3 linked regions of the Roseiconus lacunae genome follow. Each later gene encodes a partner of the first gene's protein in a complex. Links are inferred from orthologs where the notes say so. Each region holds a gene or a part of one and is shown on either strand. Other genes may lie near its edges.

What was found.
Region 2: the proteins of FYC48_RS26180 (region 1) and smc are in contact, whole or in part, in a crystal structure (PDB 3ZGX), measured with the Bacillus subtilis proteins. The link is inferred for Roseiconus lacunae from one-to-one orthologs.
Region 3: FYC48_RS26180 (region 1) and scpB share a complex: the UniProt entries of both Bacillus subtilis proteins name them as parts of the cohesin-like complex. The link is inferred for Roseiconus lacunae from one-to-one orthologs.

The regions. Positions count from the first base shown.
Region 1 is NZ_VSZO01000079.1:144,461-149,167, reverse strand. Bases 1,186-4,081 are described here. They hold FYC48_RS26180 (segregation and condensation protein A), read right to left. Parts: upstream 3,091-4,081; coding sequence 2,281-3,090; downstream 1,186-2,280. Other genes in these bases: mqnC (cyclic dehypoxanthinyl futalosine synthase), read right to left, coding at 3,358-4,081; FYC48_RS26185 (glycosyltransferase family protein), read right to left, coding at 1,186-2,237. Also shown: FYC48_RS26190 (HAD family hydrolase), read right to left, coding at 1-594; more of FYC48_RS26185, read right to left, coding at 594-1,185; more of mqnC, read right to left, coding at 4,082-4,515; FYC48_RS26170 (menaquinone biosynthetic enzyme MqnA/MqnD family protein), read right to left, coding at 4,642-4,707. UniProt on the Bacillus subtilis protein: Participates in chromosomal partition during cell division. May act via the formation of a condensin-like complex containing Smc and ScpB that pull DNA away from mid-cell into both cell halves.
Region 2 is NZ_VSZO01000015.1:166,639-172,618, reverse strand. Bases 335-4,503 are described here. They hold smc (chromosome segregation protein SMC), read right to left. Parts: upstream 4,132-4,503; coding sequence 535-4,131; downstream 335-534. In the rest of the region: FYC48_RS20245 (response regulator), read left to right, coding at 51-281; FYC48_RS20235 (tetratricopeptide repeat protein), read left to right, coding at 4,772-5,980. UniProt on the Bacillus subtilis protein: Required for chromosome condensation and partitioning.
Region 3 is NZ_VSZO01000001.1:948,850-953,584, forward strand. The notes cover bases 1,812-4,735. They hold scpB (SMC-Scp complex subunit ScpB), read left to right. Parts: upstream 1,812-2,851; coding sequence 2,852-3,619; downstream 3,620-4,735. Other genes in these bases: FYC48_RS03365 (cysteine desulfurase family protein), read right to left, coding at 1,812-1,901; FYC48_RS03370 (hypothetical protein), read right to left, coding at 1,898-2,617; FYC48_RS27580 (hypothetical protein), read left to right, coding at 3,648-4,106; hemA (glutamyl-tRNA reductase), read right to left, coding at 4,132-4,735. Outside these bases: FYC48_RS03360 (helix-turn-helix domain-containing protein), read right to left, coding at 1-569; more of FYC48_RS03365, read right to left, coding at 762-1,811. UniProt on the Bacillus subtilis protein: Participates in chromosomal partition during cell division. May act via the formation of a condensin-like complex containing Smc and ScpA that pull DNA away from mid-cell into both cell halves.

The sequences.
Region 1 (4,707 bases):
AAACACGCACAAGTCGAGGTCAAATACCGAATTGCCGCCAAAGTCCCCCGCAATTTCTTCGATTAGTGGCAATGTGAATCCCTGAGCGTTGCTAACGATTCCCAGATGAAGCCCACGACCGTGCAATTCGGCCAACAGTGATTTGGCGTTCGGCATGGGCCAAGTCGGGTTGGCGCGAGCTTCGTATTCGGCCGCCAATCGGTGCAACGATGTGACCGAATCAACGGCGACGCCGCATTCGACCAGTGTGGACCGCCAGACATCGACTATGTCCACCTCCGGCTTCGTACACGATTCACTCAACCGACTCTCGTTACTGATTTGAATTTGTCGATGAAGGTCTTCGATCGTTGGCTGACGCCCGGCCGAACAATCAATCCCCGCCGCCTTGAACGCCTCGTCGAAAAACGTTCCACGATCTGTTGCGTCGGCAGAGCCGACATCGCCGCTGCCGCTGATGACTAACGTCCCGTAAACATCAAATATCACGGCGCGAATGCCATCGAGATGCTGTAGTTGTGCCGAATAATCGGTCGGGATCGGATCGATCGGTTGACGGTGATCCAAGACGGGTTGATACCAAGGATGTCCCATTAAGCGATCTCCGATTCAACACGACATGGAAAAAATGGACGTGACCGATTGATCAGGGTTGCCAGCGATTGATCGGAGTGTGAAGCGTGTAGGAACGATTCGGATCCTGATGAATCACCGAACCGTTGATAGACTCGCACGAGACGTTGTGCGGTCGCCTCGATCGAATACGCGTGCCCGATCTGATCGTGATTGCGTTCTAGCTGCTGGTCGGCAAATGGTGTTGAGATCGAACGCCCCAGCACCGGGTTTGCCGCCCGGATTTCGTCTTCGAAGCCTTTGTCTGCGTCCATTCGTCGTAAGACTTCGATTTGCCGTTTGGGTATTAATCGCGCGAAATCAATGTGGTGAGTAGCGATTGCGCGATCTGATTCCGACGTCGATGCCCCGACAAACTGATCACCAAACCGGTCACGAATCGGTTTCCAGGCGTTTCGATAGGCTTCGCCCGATTCTTGAAGACACTCGGTGACCCATGCGGCCGATCCGGGAATCTCCACTGCGTCATAGAGACGATCAAGATCCACGCCCGCACGTTGAAAATCATCGGTTACGTGAGACAGCCGCCGCGCGACCACCCCACGTCTTGCCAACCACGGTTCCAAGAAAGCCATGCCAAATCCTTCTGCCGCACTGGTCGACAAGACAAAGGAGCAGGCCGCCAAGTTGTCGACAAATGAAACACCGGGAATGATGCCCGCATCAAATACCGCCCGTGGTGCGAAGCGATCGGCGACCGCTTTCCATCGCTCGTAAGATGCGAGTTCAATCGGCGTCGTCGGTGGCAGAGTTAGCCCGGAATGCAAACCTTCCGGCATTAGACGTGAAAGCAGCAAGAACTCGCCTACGTTTTTTCGGCGGATACCGCGTACCGGATAAACACACCACGTCGCTTCACTGGGAAGAGCGGCGGCCGATAGAAGCTTCTTCCTTGCCTCTTCACGCCCCATCATCGAATGAATATCCAACGCAACCCCGTTAGGTAAGACATCGATCGAGTTGGCTTCCACACCAATTTGTGAAAGCAAGGTCGCGTCGCCGGAGGTTAACGTGGCATAACGGATCGAGGCCGCAACGGGGAACAGGAATCGGTTGACACTCGCCGGTCCGGGCAACTCGTGTTCGTTCGTTTTGCCTGCTGGGTTCGCATAGCCAGCGTCCATCGCCGCTTGAATCAACCTGCCATAGTTTTCCGGACGAAAATCTTCGGCGAAGTCGTGGATCTGAAGTACCTGTCGGTAACCAAATCGGTTTGCCAGAACACCGATGGCGATCGGAATGGCGACATTTTTCCCTAACGAATGGTTATGCCAATGAAGGACCGATCGATCGGGGACCCAGCCGATGCCGCTGAGCGATGCATGAATCAATTTGGCGAGTTCCAATCCGCGCGACAGTAAGTCGCTTTCAAGAGTCCCCCCGGCCTGCGTTTGCATGACACTGTCATAATCGAGTCCTTCGATGCGACGAACATCCGCGTGCGTCTCGGTCGACGCCGATAGCCCTTCGTTTCGGCCACCGGATAACAAGCAAATGTTGGCCGTGCCGTGCCGAACGAGTGCCGCAACCTGGTTTTCGACGACCTGAGTTACCCCGCCGCGTCGAAAGTGGCAATGGAGAAAAGCGACGTTGGGAATAGACACGAAATCCGTTCGATACGACAAAAAGGAAGCGAGCGGCGGAACGTCAACGTGGTTGGTTCGGCAAGTTAGTAGCGACCTTCCCGTTGCTACCGTAGTTATCGACTTCGTTGACCGACAGGTCCGAAGAATAATGATCCGTCTTGACGATCACAATGTCACCACCCTCGTCTTCTTCTACCGCGGCGCCGTGGTGGCGTGTCAATTCCAACGTCGCGAGGAACCAACCAATGACGGCCGACTTGTGTAGCCCCATGTCAACCAGGTCCATCAACGGCACCCGCGGATTCGATGAAAGGTGCTGGTGAATACGCTTCATGTAAACGTGGATCGGCGTATCATCGTAAATCACTTCGGTCGGCGGCGGGCCGGCGGATTCGCGCATGATCCGTCCGAAGGCGCTGACCAAATCCCAAATCTCCAAATCGGCAATCGGTTGATCGCCTGGATCGATGCGACGCTTGGGCAAATCATCGGAAAGACGGGGGTAGCGCATTTGCCAACGATGGGCCATTTCGTCGAGTACCGACGCCGCATCGCGGATCTCCTTGTACTGTAGAAGACGTTCGACCAATTCGGACTGCGGGTCGTCGAGCTGCTCGGTCTGTGGCTCCTCCTCTTCGACCGTCTTCGGAAGCACCATCTGACTTTTCAGCTCGACGAGTGTGCTGGCCAGGTCCAAAAAATCGCCGATGTCGGTCAGATCGAGCTCTTGCAGTAGCTCAAGGTACTCGCCGTATTGATCGATCACCTTGGCAAGCGATAACTCGGACAGACTTACTTCCTGCCGTCGCGCCAAATAAAGCAACAGGTCCATCGGCCCGTTGTATGTCGCCAATTGAACTCGAAAGGTCATGCAAGGCCGATGGCAAGGAGTCGAACGATCGCGGGCGTGTTTCAACGATCTGTAAAATACTGGGTAGCCGCATGGTGTTGGCTACGGTTTCCGTTCAGCGACAGAGTTTACGGACCGAGCTCACGCCCTCGGCTGATCGGCTGCGCGTTTGGTCTCAACAGTGAACCAACGCCATGTGGGAACCATGAGATCTGATTTTAGTTCATCACCCACGAGGCATTATACGCTAACGGGGCGCGACCGTCTCCAATTGCGAGCGAGGCCGCCCTAGACAGCCAGTTGGACGACGTCCTTCGGCCCCGGCCCCCCGTTCGCCTCGATCGCTTGCCTCTCCAAATCCTCGTCAACGAGGTTGTAGAAAACGTCGCGCTGACGAGGCTGGAAGCCCAACTCTTCGATCGCTTCGCGGATCTGAAGTAGCGACAGAAAGTGCACCGTGCCCGCCTCGGCGACCACGTTTTCTTCCAGCATCAAACTCCCCATGTCGTTAGCACCGTAGAGCATGGCGAGTTGTCCCATTTTCAAGCCCTGTGTCACCCAGCTGCTTTGGATATTGGGGACGTTATCAAGAAACAATCGCGAGACGGCTTGTGTTTTCAGATACTCAAACGACCCTGCCGCAGGGATATCACTCAAATCAGTGTTTTCGGGCTGGAAGGTCCAACAAATGAACGCCGTAAATCCAGCCGTCTCGTCTTGAAGGTCTCGCACCCGTTGCAAGTGTTCGACACGTTCGGCCAGCGTTTCAACGTGTCCAAACATCATCGTCGCGGTGCTGATGCCACCGAGCTTGTGCCAGACGCGCATCACGTTCAGCCAATCGTCGCTCATCACTTTGCCGCGGGTCAGTTCGTGGCGAACGCGATCGACCAGGATTTCGGCGCCCCCACCGGGAATACTTCCCAACCCTGCCTCTTTAAGCCGGGCGAGTACCTCCTCAATCGGGAGTTTGTTGACTTTCGTAAAGTGGTGCAGCTCTGGGGGGCTAAAACCGTGAATGTTGACCATCGGAAAGCGAGACTTGATGTCCCGCAACATCTCTTCGTACCAGTCCAACTTGTACTTGGGATGCAAACCACCTTGGAGCAAGATCTGATTGCCACCGACGGCAACGGTCTCCTCGATTTTCTTGAACAGCTCTTCGCGAGGCAGAACGTAGCCTTCATCGCTTTTTGGACCACGGTAGAACGCACAAAAATTGCAAACGGCGGTGCAGACGTTGGTGTAGTTGATGTTCCGATCGACGTTGTACGTTCGGTACGGTTCGGGATGCATTCGCCGCGAGACCTGATCGGCAGCCGAGCCGATCGCCGCTAAATCACGACTTTCGAGCAATTGGTGGGCTTCCTCACCGCTAATGCGTTCTCCGGCAACAGCCTTTTCCAAAATGTCCGTGATCATCACTGCACTCAATCGTTGGTTCAAACAAGTTTGACGCTGAGGCAGACTTGCGTCCGCCCCAGTATGATTTTCCAGCCGTTGTGCTCGCCAGGGCGCGAGAAATCGCGTCTGGCAACAGTGTCGACTGGAAAACAAAGGTAAGGCGAAAGACTAGCCGACTGTGCGGCCGTCACTGATCAGTCCCAGTTCTTCGCAGCCCTGACGAAAGCTGGCCAG
Region 2 (5,980 bases), on another replicon or contig:
TTTTGCCCTAACAGCCTTCTTTGCGACGGATACTAAAATAGGAGTGGCTGATGCAATCTAACAGTCTGATTCGATTCACGCGATCGTGCCCAACCTGCGGGCGGCGAATTCAGATCCGTGGGTCTCTGCTGGGACGCGAAGTCTGCTGTCCGCACTGTAACGCGAGATTCGTTGCCATGGCAACCGACGATTCGGCTGGCAAAGTTGACGACGCACAACGGTTACTCGACCGCGTCGACACGATGCTCTCCAAAGTCAGCCAACCGCCGGTCACGTCCTGACGCTCGGCAGCGCTGTCAAGACGAGTCTTAAGACATCCCGGACGCTAAAACCGTGGTCAATGCCCGGAAATTGGTTCAGCCCAATTGGCGTCGTCCACGTTCACCGTATAGGAACCGTGGCTTAGGCCAATCGTCTGATCGGCAAGTGAGAACCACGGTAGACGCGAATCGGCTGATCAGGCGCGAGAGAGTCCTGGGGTGTCATGTCGCGTTTCGGTTTCGAACTTGGTCACTAAAATGCGACGATTTCGCTTTAAGCGGCCTCACCTTCGCTAATCTCGCCGTCCTCACTGACATCTTCGAATCGGATCGACACCCGTTTACTGACTCCGGATTCTTGCATCGTGACACCATACAAGGTGGTCGCGGCTGTCATCGTTTTCTTACTGTGTGTGACGATGACAAATTTGCTGTGATCGAGGAACTCATTGAGCACCATGACAAATCGGCCGATGTTGGCCTCGTCAAACGGCGCATCGACTTCGTCCAACACACAGAACGGACTTGGGCGATACTGAAAGATCGACATCAACAGCGCGACTGCCGTCAGCGCCTTCTCGCCACCGGACAGCAATGAGTTGCTGAAACTCGGCTTGCCGGGCGGCGTCGCGACGATCTCCACGCCGGCTTCGAGCGGATCATCGGACTCTTCGAGCACCAAATCTGCGTGTCCGCCACCGAACGATTTTCGGTAGAGCTTCTGGAAGTTCTGCCGAATCGCTTCGAGCGTGTCGAGGAACAACCGTCTGCTATCCGCATTGATTCGACCGATGATACGCTGCAACGAATCCTTCGCGGCCGCGAGATCCTCGTATTGACCGCTAAGGTGATCGTAGCGTTCTTGCAGACCTTCGAGTTCCGCGAGCGCTTCCATGTTGACGTTACTGGTGCGCTGCAGTTGCTCGCGTAGTCGATTGATTTCCTCGTCCATTTTGGCGCGGTTTTCAATCTCCGCCAGTTCCTCGGGCGGCTCGTCGTTTTCAAGATCGATCTGGTAATCCTCGGCAATCCGCTCTGACAACGTTCCGCGTTTCATTTTGGCAGCGTCACGCCGACTGGTGACCGCATGAACGCGTTCGTTGGTTTCGGCAGCGCTCTTGATCACCGCTTCACCGGCTTCTGCGATCGCACGATTGGATTGACGCAGTTGCTGCGCCTTTTCGGCGAGCGAGTGCAGTTCGATTTGCTGTTGATCGGTTTGCCGTTTGAGATCGGCAAGCTGAGTGACCGTTTCTTCGATCCGCTGCTTGAGTTCGGCTTGGCGGGCGTAGCCGGACTGTGCCGTCACACTTGCGTTTTCGACCGAAGCTTGACGCTCTTCTTGCTCACGGCGCTGCGATTCGATTTGTGCGGCGAGGGCTTCTTGCCGCTGCTCGGCGCGGGCAAGTTCGACCGACGCCGTCATGACCGCACTCGATGCAGACTGCAACGCCTGCTGCGTTTCGGACAACATTTCTTCTACTTCCGCCGCATCACTTTCAAGTCTTTCGATAACTTGACGCGATTCCTTGATCGACTCAGATAGCTCGGCCGCTTCCTGCTTAGCCCTATCGCGCTCCATTTCAGTGGACTGAAAATCGCTCGTCAACTGATCGTGTGCCGACTGCCGAGCCTGGTTCCGCTCGATCGCGTGACGCAAATCTGCTTCGGCCGCCGCCTTTTCGGTCTCTAAGTTTCGGTGGCTGATCTCCATCCGCCCCAATGTGTTGGAACACTCATCGACCAATGCCGCCAACTCACGAATCGCTTCGTCGTTTTCAGAAATTTCAAAAGTGAACTGTTCGATCTCTTCGGCGGCGGCGTTCATTTCGCTTCGTCGGCTAACCAACGCCGCGGTGGCACCAGCGGGACCGACGATCATACTGCCGTCGCCCATCAGCACTTCCCCGTGACGGGTCACGATCTGCTGATCGGGTCCGCAGAGTCGACGCACGCGGGTGGCCGTCTCCAGATCTTCGACCAACCATGTTGAACTCAGGAGATGCCCAATCAGTTTCGCACCTTCGCCTTCGCTTTCGATCACACGATCGGCGCGACCGATCACCCCCTGAAAACCGTCCAATTGAATTCGGTTTTCACGAGGGGGCTCGGGAAGATGATCCATCCGAATGATCCCGACGCGGCTATCGATTTCGATGTCACCGCTAACGATCGCATCGGAAAGTTGGCCGTCACGGGTGACAATGAATTGCGATCGCTCACGAAGTGCGGCGTCGATCATTGGAGCCTTATCAACGTCCACGTTGACCAGTGTCGCAACCATCCCAAGCACGCTATCGGCCAACGGATGGTCCGGGTCGGCGACGTGCTGCAATACCGCGCGCACGCCACCGGCGACGCCTTCGTGCCGTTTGACCAAATCTTCCAATACCAAGTAACGCTGCCGAACACCTTCTAGCCGTGTCCTCAGCGTTGCCGTTTCTCCGCTGCGTTTGTCCAGCACATCGCGGTGCTGTTCTGTTTTCGTCTTTTGAACCTGCAACTCGGCATCGGAAGCTTTAATTTGCCCTTCAAGATCATCCAAGCGTTCCTGCGCGGCTTTCGATTCCGACTCTGCCTTGGCAAGCAATTGCTGTGAATCATCTAATCGTTTTTGCAGGCTCTGTAGTTGCCGATCCGACTCGGACAATTGCGTTTCCGATCGCTGGATGCGAACCTCCATTTCGGACACACGGCGGATCGCATCGAGGTGCTGCTTGGAGATCGCCTCGCGTCGCTGCAGGATCTCATCCGTCTCTGCTTGGACTTGGTTCCGCTTTGCTTCCAGTTCTTCGTTGCGGACCCGAATCTCTTTCAGTTCGGTCGCACCACGGGCGTGATCGGCGACGGCTTGCTCAAGATCCTCGTCTGCCTTTCGAGCTTGGCGTTGAAGCGTGCGACTACGACGCAAAGCATCGGCGATCGACATTCGTACTTCGCCGACCGATCCATCGTCCGCGTCTTTCCGGCCGGTCAACGTTGCCGCCTGGGCAAGCAACTCGTGCCGCTGCTGCTCTAGTTCACGCGCCTGATCGGCGATCGTTTGAAGCTCTAAATCGGCGGCTTGTCGTTTCGCGTTGATCTCTTCCCGTTCACTTTCCAGTTCACGGAGACGCTTGTTCGACTCAGCAAGTTCGGTCTCACAGGCCTCAAGTTCTTCGTTCAAATTCGCCCAGTCATTCCAGGCGATCACGGTCCGCAATTCCTTCAAACGCTCCGTGGCTTGTCGATAGCGTTCCGCCTTAGCGGCTTGACTGCGAACACTACGCAATCGTGTTCCCACCTCTTCGACGATATCACTCAGCCGCGTCAGATTGGTTTGAACACGAGCAAGTCGACGTTCCGCTTCGAGCTTCTTCGCCTTGAAACGGCTGATCCCAGCAGCTTCTTCAAAGATGGCTCGGCGGTCTTTCGCGTTCGCCTGCAACATCCGATCGACCTTGCCCTGTTCGATCAAACTGTAGGCATCGATCCCGATTCCGGTACCGCGAATCAAATCGCGTACATCTTTCAAGCGAACGGATTCACCGTTAATCAAGAACTCGCTTTCGCCGCTTCGATAAACCCGACGTGTGACGTGAACTTCGGGGGCGTCGATGGGCAGGTTGCCCTGCGAATTGTCGAACACAATCGTCGCTTCGGCGGCACCGGCTGGCGGTCGCGTCTGCGACCCTTTGAAGATGACATCTGACATCTCCTTCCCGCGTAGACCTTTCGGACTTTGCGAACCCAGCACCCATTTCATCGCGTCAACGATGTTCGACTTTCCACTACCGTTGGGACCAACGACGACGGTAATCCCATCGGGAAAATCGAAACGCGTCCGATCCGCAAAGCTTTTAAAGCCGGCCAGTTCGAGAGCTTTCAGCATGCGAGGGATCGGAACAACGAACGAGGGGGAGTGTCAATATGCCGACACGGATGGTTGAACAATCAGAGCGTCGGTGCAGCGTCTCGCCCCACTTTTCGGGATCGGCTTATCAGCCGACGGGCTCTGGCACCCATAATCGCACTGGCCCCGATGATCGCACGGATTCCGCTCTTGCACGGAAAACGTGGCTGACGCAAATCGCCTGATCTCAAATTAAAAACGAAACACCGCACAAGGCGCAAGCTGTTTGAACTCAGTTTCACGCAGTTTCGGCAGACCTCTAGCCTAAATGAAACGCCTGCCAGCGGGTAGCTGCTTTTATTGTCAAACAGCGGGTTCTGCGGGCCCTGGGGAATTCCCCAGGCTCGATTCTGGGCCGTCAAGACAGCGTCTCGGCTTGCGACCGAAACGACTTTTCCGGTAATTCAGGTTATTCCGATTTTACCGGCCTGTCATGCACGAACTTCAAAACAACCGCTTCCCCCAAACGAAGTCCGAGCCGTCCCCGGAACACGGGGCTTGTCCGCCCTGCTCTCCGGCGACTGGTCGTGATGGCGGCTGCGCTTCGAATCAGGACCGCTATTGGCGCCCAAGTGACTGGCCAGAAAACAGCCCCACAAGAGACGGGATCGGATTGGAGATGCGAGATTCGCTGTCTCATCACTGGGATCAATCGATCCCATTCCCGTCGAGCCCCACCCCGCTACCGGCGCTCTCGACGCTGTTGACCCTACTCGCCTGTATCGCAATTGCCGCGACACTTGTATTTGCGCCGCGGCTATCGGCGGCACCGCAAGAGCCAAGCAAGACCAACAACACCGAGGACGAACAACCAGCCGCCCACCCCGCGGCCTCGTTGGACGTCAAAGAAACGATCTCTGAAATACGGCGTCTGCGGCAAGCGAAGGAATTTGCCTCCGCGGCTAACTTACTGCGAAAACTTGACGGCTTCGTCACCGAGCATCATCCAGGGATCATCCAGCTCGCCGCTGACTACGTTCTGCTCGCTCGTGGCGGACAAGGCGACCTCGACCAACAGGACATCGACGAACTCTTCGCCGCGGCATACGACTGGCTATACCGGGACGATGCGCCACCGATCGAACTGCGACAGCGCATCGTACTCGCGACTGCAATCGCGACTCACGACGCGGCCGGTGGACAAATAAAGCTCGCAGCCGACAAGCTGTTGGAAATTTGCGAGCACTTCCTCTCTGCCGCCGCAGATTCACGCGAAACGATCACACCAGAAATTCTTCTGCCGGCACAGTCGTTAGCGATGCGAACCGCCTGGAGTGCGATGTCATCCGGACTGGCCGAAGACGCCGAACGGTTGTACCAAACACTGCTCGAAACCCACGCTGATGAACGCATCGACGAAACGCTAAAACTCTCCCCCTCACACCTCGCGTTATGCCGACTTGGTCTCGGCTGGTCCATCGCCCTCCAGCCGTCTCGGAACACCGATGCCGCAGAAAAGCTGACGCAGTTTCTTGATCAACACGATGACCACACGGACGCACCGAAAGCCTCTGCGTTGCGAGTCCGGTGCTTAATTGATCAAGCCAACACCGAGCAGGCGGTCGACGAACAACGCCGTTCATCCATCGAATGGCACTTTCAGCGCTATCCCGATTCAGATGAAGCTCCAACGCTCGCACTCGAGATACTAAGATCGAGTGACGCGATTGAGCTACCGCTGAAGGAATGGCTGATCGCGAACATCGATTCAACTAACTGGCCAAACGAATTGCGATCGCGCGTCATTGTCTCGTTTGGAAACGAACTCCCCCCTGCCGACTTTGATCAGTTGGTCACTCGGTTGACGTCACTTGATCGCGGCGGATCT
Region 3 (4,735 bases), on another replicon or contig:
CCGAGCACCGATCGGGAAGCCAGTTGTGGGCGGATCGAGCGTGTTTCCGTTGGGAGACGACGGCTGGTCAAAATCGTCGGCAACCCGTTCTCGATCCGCTGATCAATCCGAATCGTCAGTTCGTCTTGGGCGGCCGTTTTACCAGCTATTTGGTGCAGGTCATCGATGACCAGAACGTTTGCCCGGTCGAGGGCATCACGAAGGGGCGGAAGATCATCGGCGGCAACCGCTTCGGCATAGTCTCGGGCAAAATCAACAGCGGAGACAAATTTAACAGCGGTGGGATCGTCGGCACGAGCCGCTTCGGCGGCACCACGGGCGGCGAGATGAAGTGCGAGCGTCGTCTTGCCGGCTCCCTCGGGACCGATCAATAGCATCGGCCCGGCTGACCAAACGGAAACTTCCGACTGACAAACAAACGCGGCGAGCCTGTTTTCTTCCCCGGCGACAAAGACCGGAAGCGTAGCGCCAGCGGCATCGACCGACAATTTGCTATCCCGCGGACGTTGACGGAGCAACGGCCGTTCGATGGGAAAGGTATCGATCGGAAGTCTGACGGGTGAATTCACGAAGTCACACGGAAATGGGGCACACAGGATCAGCGAGCGGAAGGCGGTCGGGCAGATCTCCGACAACCGAACGCGGATCTTCGTTGGTGTGAGCGGTGCCGGCTGACAATCACCGACACCCCAAAGGACGCCCTATTCTAGCCCTATCGATGGATTTGCAAGTGACTTTTCCACGTAGTTTTCAACAATCTCTTACGATCTTAACTTGTTGTAAATACGGCAGATACGTTCGGAAGCATCGTCGATTTCTTGTTCCGTGGAGAACCGGCTGACACCAAACCGAACGGCGCTCGATATCGCCCATTCGGGGCATCCCATCGCAGTCAAAACGTGGCTCGGTGGGCTGCTTCCGCTGCTACAGGCCGATCCGCTGCTGCAAGCGACTCCGGCCATGTCGAGCGCCATCAAAATCGATTGCCGGTCGATCCCCTTTGCTGAAATGCAAGTCGTGTTAGGTAAACGATTTACGCTACAGCCGTGGACTAGGACCCCGGCGACCCCGGCCGTCAGATTCGATTCCAGTCGATCGCGAAGGCTGACCATAAGCTGACGATTCACTGACAGGTTTTCCACGGCAATTTGAATCGCCTTGGCCATCCCCAGGATCAGCGCCACCGGTTCGGTGCCGGGGCGGGATAGCAATTGTTGTTCGCCGCCGAAAAGTCCCGGCCGAAGCTTGATTCCTGGTGCGAGCAAGAGCGCCCCAACACCAGCGGGGCCATGAAATTTATGCGACGTCACCGTCACCGCGTCGGCGCCGAGTTCGGCGATGGACACTTTGACTTTGCCGATCGACTGAGTCGCATCGACGTGCAATGATGCAGTCTGGTGTCGGCACCGCCGGGCGATCGCTTCGATCGGTTGAATCACCCCGGTTTCATTGTTGGCTGACATCACCGATACGATCGGCGAATCGTAGCGATCGAGTAATTCGTCAAAGTGATCGAGGTCGACGACTCCATTGTCACGGACGTTGATCACCGCGACTTGCCGCCCCAACTTTTGTTGCTGCTCGGCGAACTGCAAAACACTGGCGTGTTCGATGGCGCTGACGATCAAGGGGGAATCGGGTTGGCCGAGTCCACCGAGGGCAAGGTTGTTTGATTCGGTACCGCCACTGGTCATGATCAACCGGGGCCCACCGGGAACATTCACCTCGGCGCCGAGTGCATGGCCGATCGCGACCATGGCTTGATCGATTCGTTCGGCGGCAGCACGCCCGAGTCGGTGCAGACTGGAAGCATTGCTCGGTCCGCGGCGCATTTCCTCGACCACCGTCTCGATCACGGCAGGATCGACCGCAGTGGTGGCGTTATTATCGAGATAGATCATGACCCAGAAGGCGGTATTTTGTTAGGCGAAGTCTTTTCTTCCGCGGCCACGTCTGACTTTGCTGACTGCATGTTGATCTGCCGCAGTCTTTCGGCGTCGGGATAGTCTTGGAGTGCTTCGCGGAGTAGTTCCTCGGCGAGGGGGGCTCGATCAGCCAATCGCAGGTCGGCGATCAGAGAAACATATTGCCCGACCAGTAATTCATCGGCGGCGGTTTGAAATGAAGCGGCGTCATCATCGCCGGGAAAGCTACGAGCTAATTCGAGGAGTTCGGGAATGAGCACGTACAACTCTCTTTCGGCGAGTTGTTGAACGGTGGGCCAAAGCACGGCGGCCCGATTGGGATGATCGGAAATCCAAGAGACCCAGTAGAGGTTGCCGGACAAACCACCGATCCGCATCGAATCGACCAGGAGCGATGCCAGAGCTGGGGTCAACGTGGGCCCCCTTCGCAGGGAAACGAGGTGCCAAGTGTTGGGTTTTCGGCCGCGAGGAATGGTGACGAGCGATTGAGTCCGCAATTGGCGGGCTAGCTTATCGTTGACCACCGAGCGACGGATCGGCGAAATTTGGATCTCTAAATATGGAATCTCGTAAAAGGAAAACTCACGAGTTTGAAAATGGCTGGGTGCGAATTCGTAGCCGCTTACGTTTCCTTTGAACAAGACAAACCCGCCGACCAAGATCACGGTCATGATCGAAGACACGCTGATCATCACGCCCCGCGAGTGGCGGAAGCGACGGGTAGTCGGTGGACTCGTTGATGAAGAAACCGATGTGGACACGGTGGCGATCGAAACAAAGAGGCAATTGAAGCAAAGATCAAGAAAAACCAGGCGTTGCCACCCCCGGCAAACGCCGTCAAAACGTTAAGATCACACCAAAAGTCGGTCCGGCGAACCAACCCGTTGGCATTCCAACACGTTTCGAAGCGTCCTTCAGTCTACGCGATGCAGCACTTTCAGTCGTACCGAAACGCCTTACAACGGTTGGGCGAAGATCGCCGGGGACATCCGTTATCGCGGTTGCAACCACCCTACACCCGTTGTCGGCGTCCTTACAGTGTCGTCCAAACGGAGATCGGCTCGAATGTTGATGCTGACCGGAACGCGATCGCTTCCAGCGGCCAGCCGGCCGAAGACGAGGATCCGCTTGATCGGCGGATGCGTCTGGAAGCGGTGTTATTACTGGCGAAATCACCACTGACGACCCGAAAACTGGCACAAATGGCTCACTTGGCGGACGGTACGGAGGCTCGTACACTTGTCCGCCAATTGAATCAACTTTACGACGAACTGGGCAGAGCGGTCAGAATCGAACAGGTCGCCGGCGGTTATCGGTTGTTGTCCCGGGCAGCTTATGCTCCCTGGCTCGGCCGACTTGAACATTTGCCTTCAGCAATTCGGTTATCATCGCCGATGATGGAGACGCTGGCAGTGGTTGCCTATCGAGGACCGGTTTCACGCGCCGACGTGGAAGCGATTCGCGGGGTCGCGTGCGGCGAGTTGTTGCGGCAATTAATGGAACGCGATTTAATTCGAATTTCTGGACGGAGCGAAGAACTCGGTCGACCGTATCTATACGATACAACGAAATACTTTCTGGAAGTCTTCGGGCTTCCATCCACCGACGCACTACCACCGATCGACTGGGATCCTCTTACAGAGACCCCGGCTGAATCGGACCCCAAATCATCGACTTCAAATTTCGACCTCTAGTAATATCGACATCAAGAAGGAGTCAGTCGTGAGCCTTGTTGCCTCGTCTGGAGCCAGCACCGCGTCTGGAACCAAAACTAACGATCCGATCTCCGCCGACTTTTGGTGGGGGATTGAGCCCATGCATGGCCCCTTCGTTTCAGGCCAGCTTGAACAAACCGTTGCACAATCAAGTTTGGTCGCTCATCCATGGGCCGTCATCGAGGATGAAGAAGACGAATTGTACGAGGGTGAGCCCGACTACGATGACGACGACGACGATGATGAAGATGACTGGGACGAAGTCGACGACGATCTTGATGACGACGACGACGACGATGACGAAGAAGATCTCGACGACGAAGACGACGAGGAAGATGATGACTGGGAAGAAGTCGACGACGAGGACGACGATTTCTCAGAAGACTTCGACGACGAAGATGACGATGACTGGGATGACGACGACGATGACTGGGAAGAAGACGAGGACGAAGAGGATTGGGACTGACCGGTCACTCCGTGCGAACGATCAGTCAGTCAAGACGGAATAGTTCGCGAAGGGCTTTGACGAGCCCTTTTTGATGGCCTTCGGCGGCGTCCTCTTTGAGTGACGCTAGCGGTGGGTGCAGCAGCTTGTTGATGATCCGGTCCAGGCTTTTTTCGATCTCACCGTTGATCGCCGGCTCACCACCGAGTGATTCCAATTTGGGCAGTAGCCGGCTGAGTTCGTCCCGCTTGATTTGTTGAGCTTGTTCGCGAAGCCGTTTGATCACTGGGCCGGTGGCGCGATGGTTCAGATCGGCGAGTAACCGCTTGGTTTCCTCGGTAATGATCCGTTGTGCCTTGGGCCATTCCTTTTCCCTCTCGTGGCGGTTTCGCTGACAGGCGGCCTGCAAGTCATCGATTTGATAGAGGTAAAGATTGGGAAAATCATCCAGACCGGCATCGAAGTCTCGAGGGACCGCTAAGTCAAGCGCTAGTAAGACTCGGTCCTTCCGGCGAGAACGCAAAGATTCAAATTGTTGACGTGTCAAAATTGGTTCGGGAGCGGCCGTCGTGCCGACGATCAGATCAGCCTGAACGACTTGATCTAAAAACGTGTCCCAAGGGGCGTAGGTGACATTGAAGGCTTCGGCC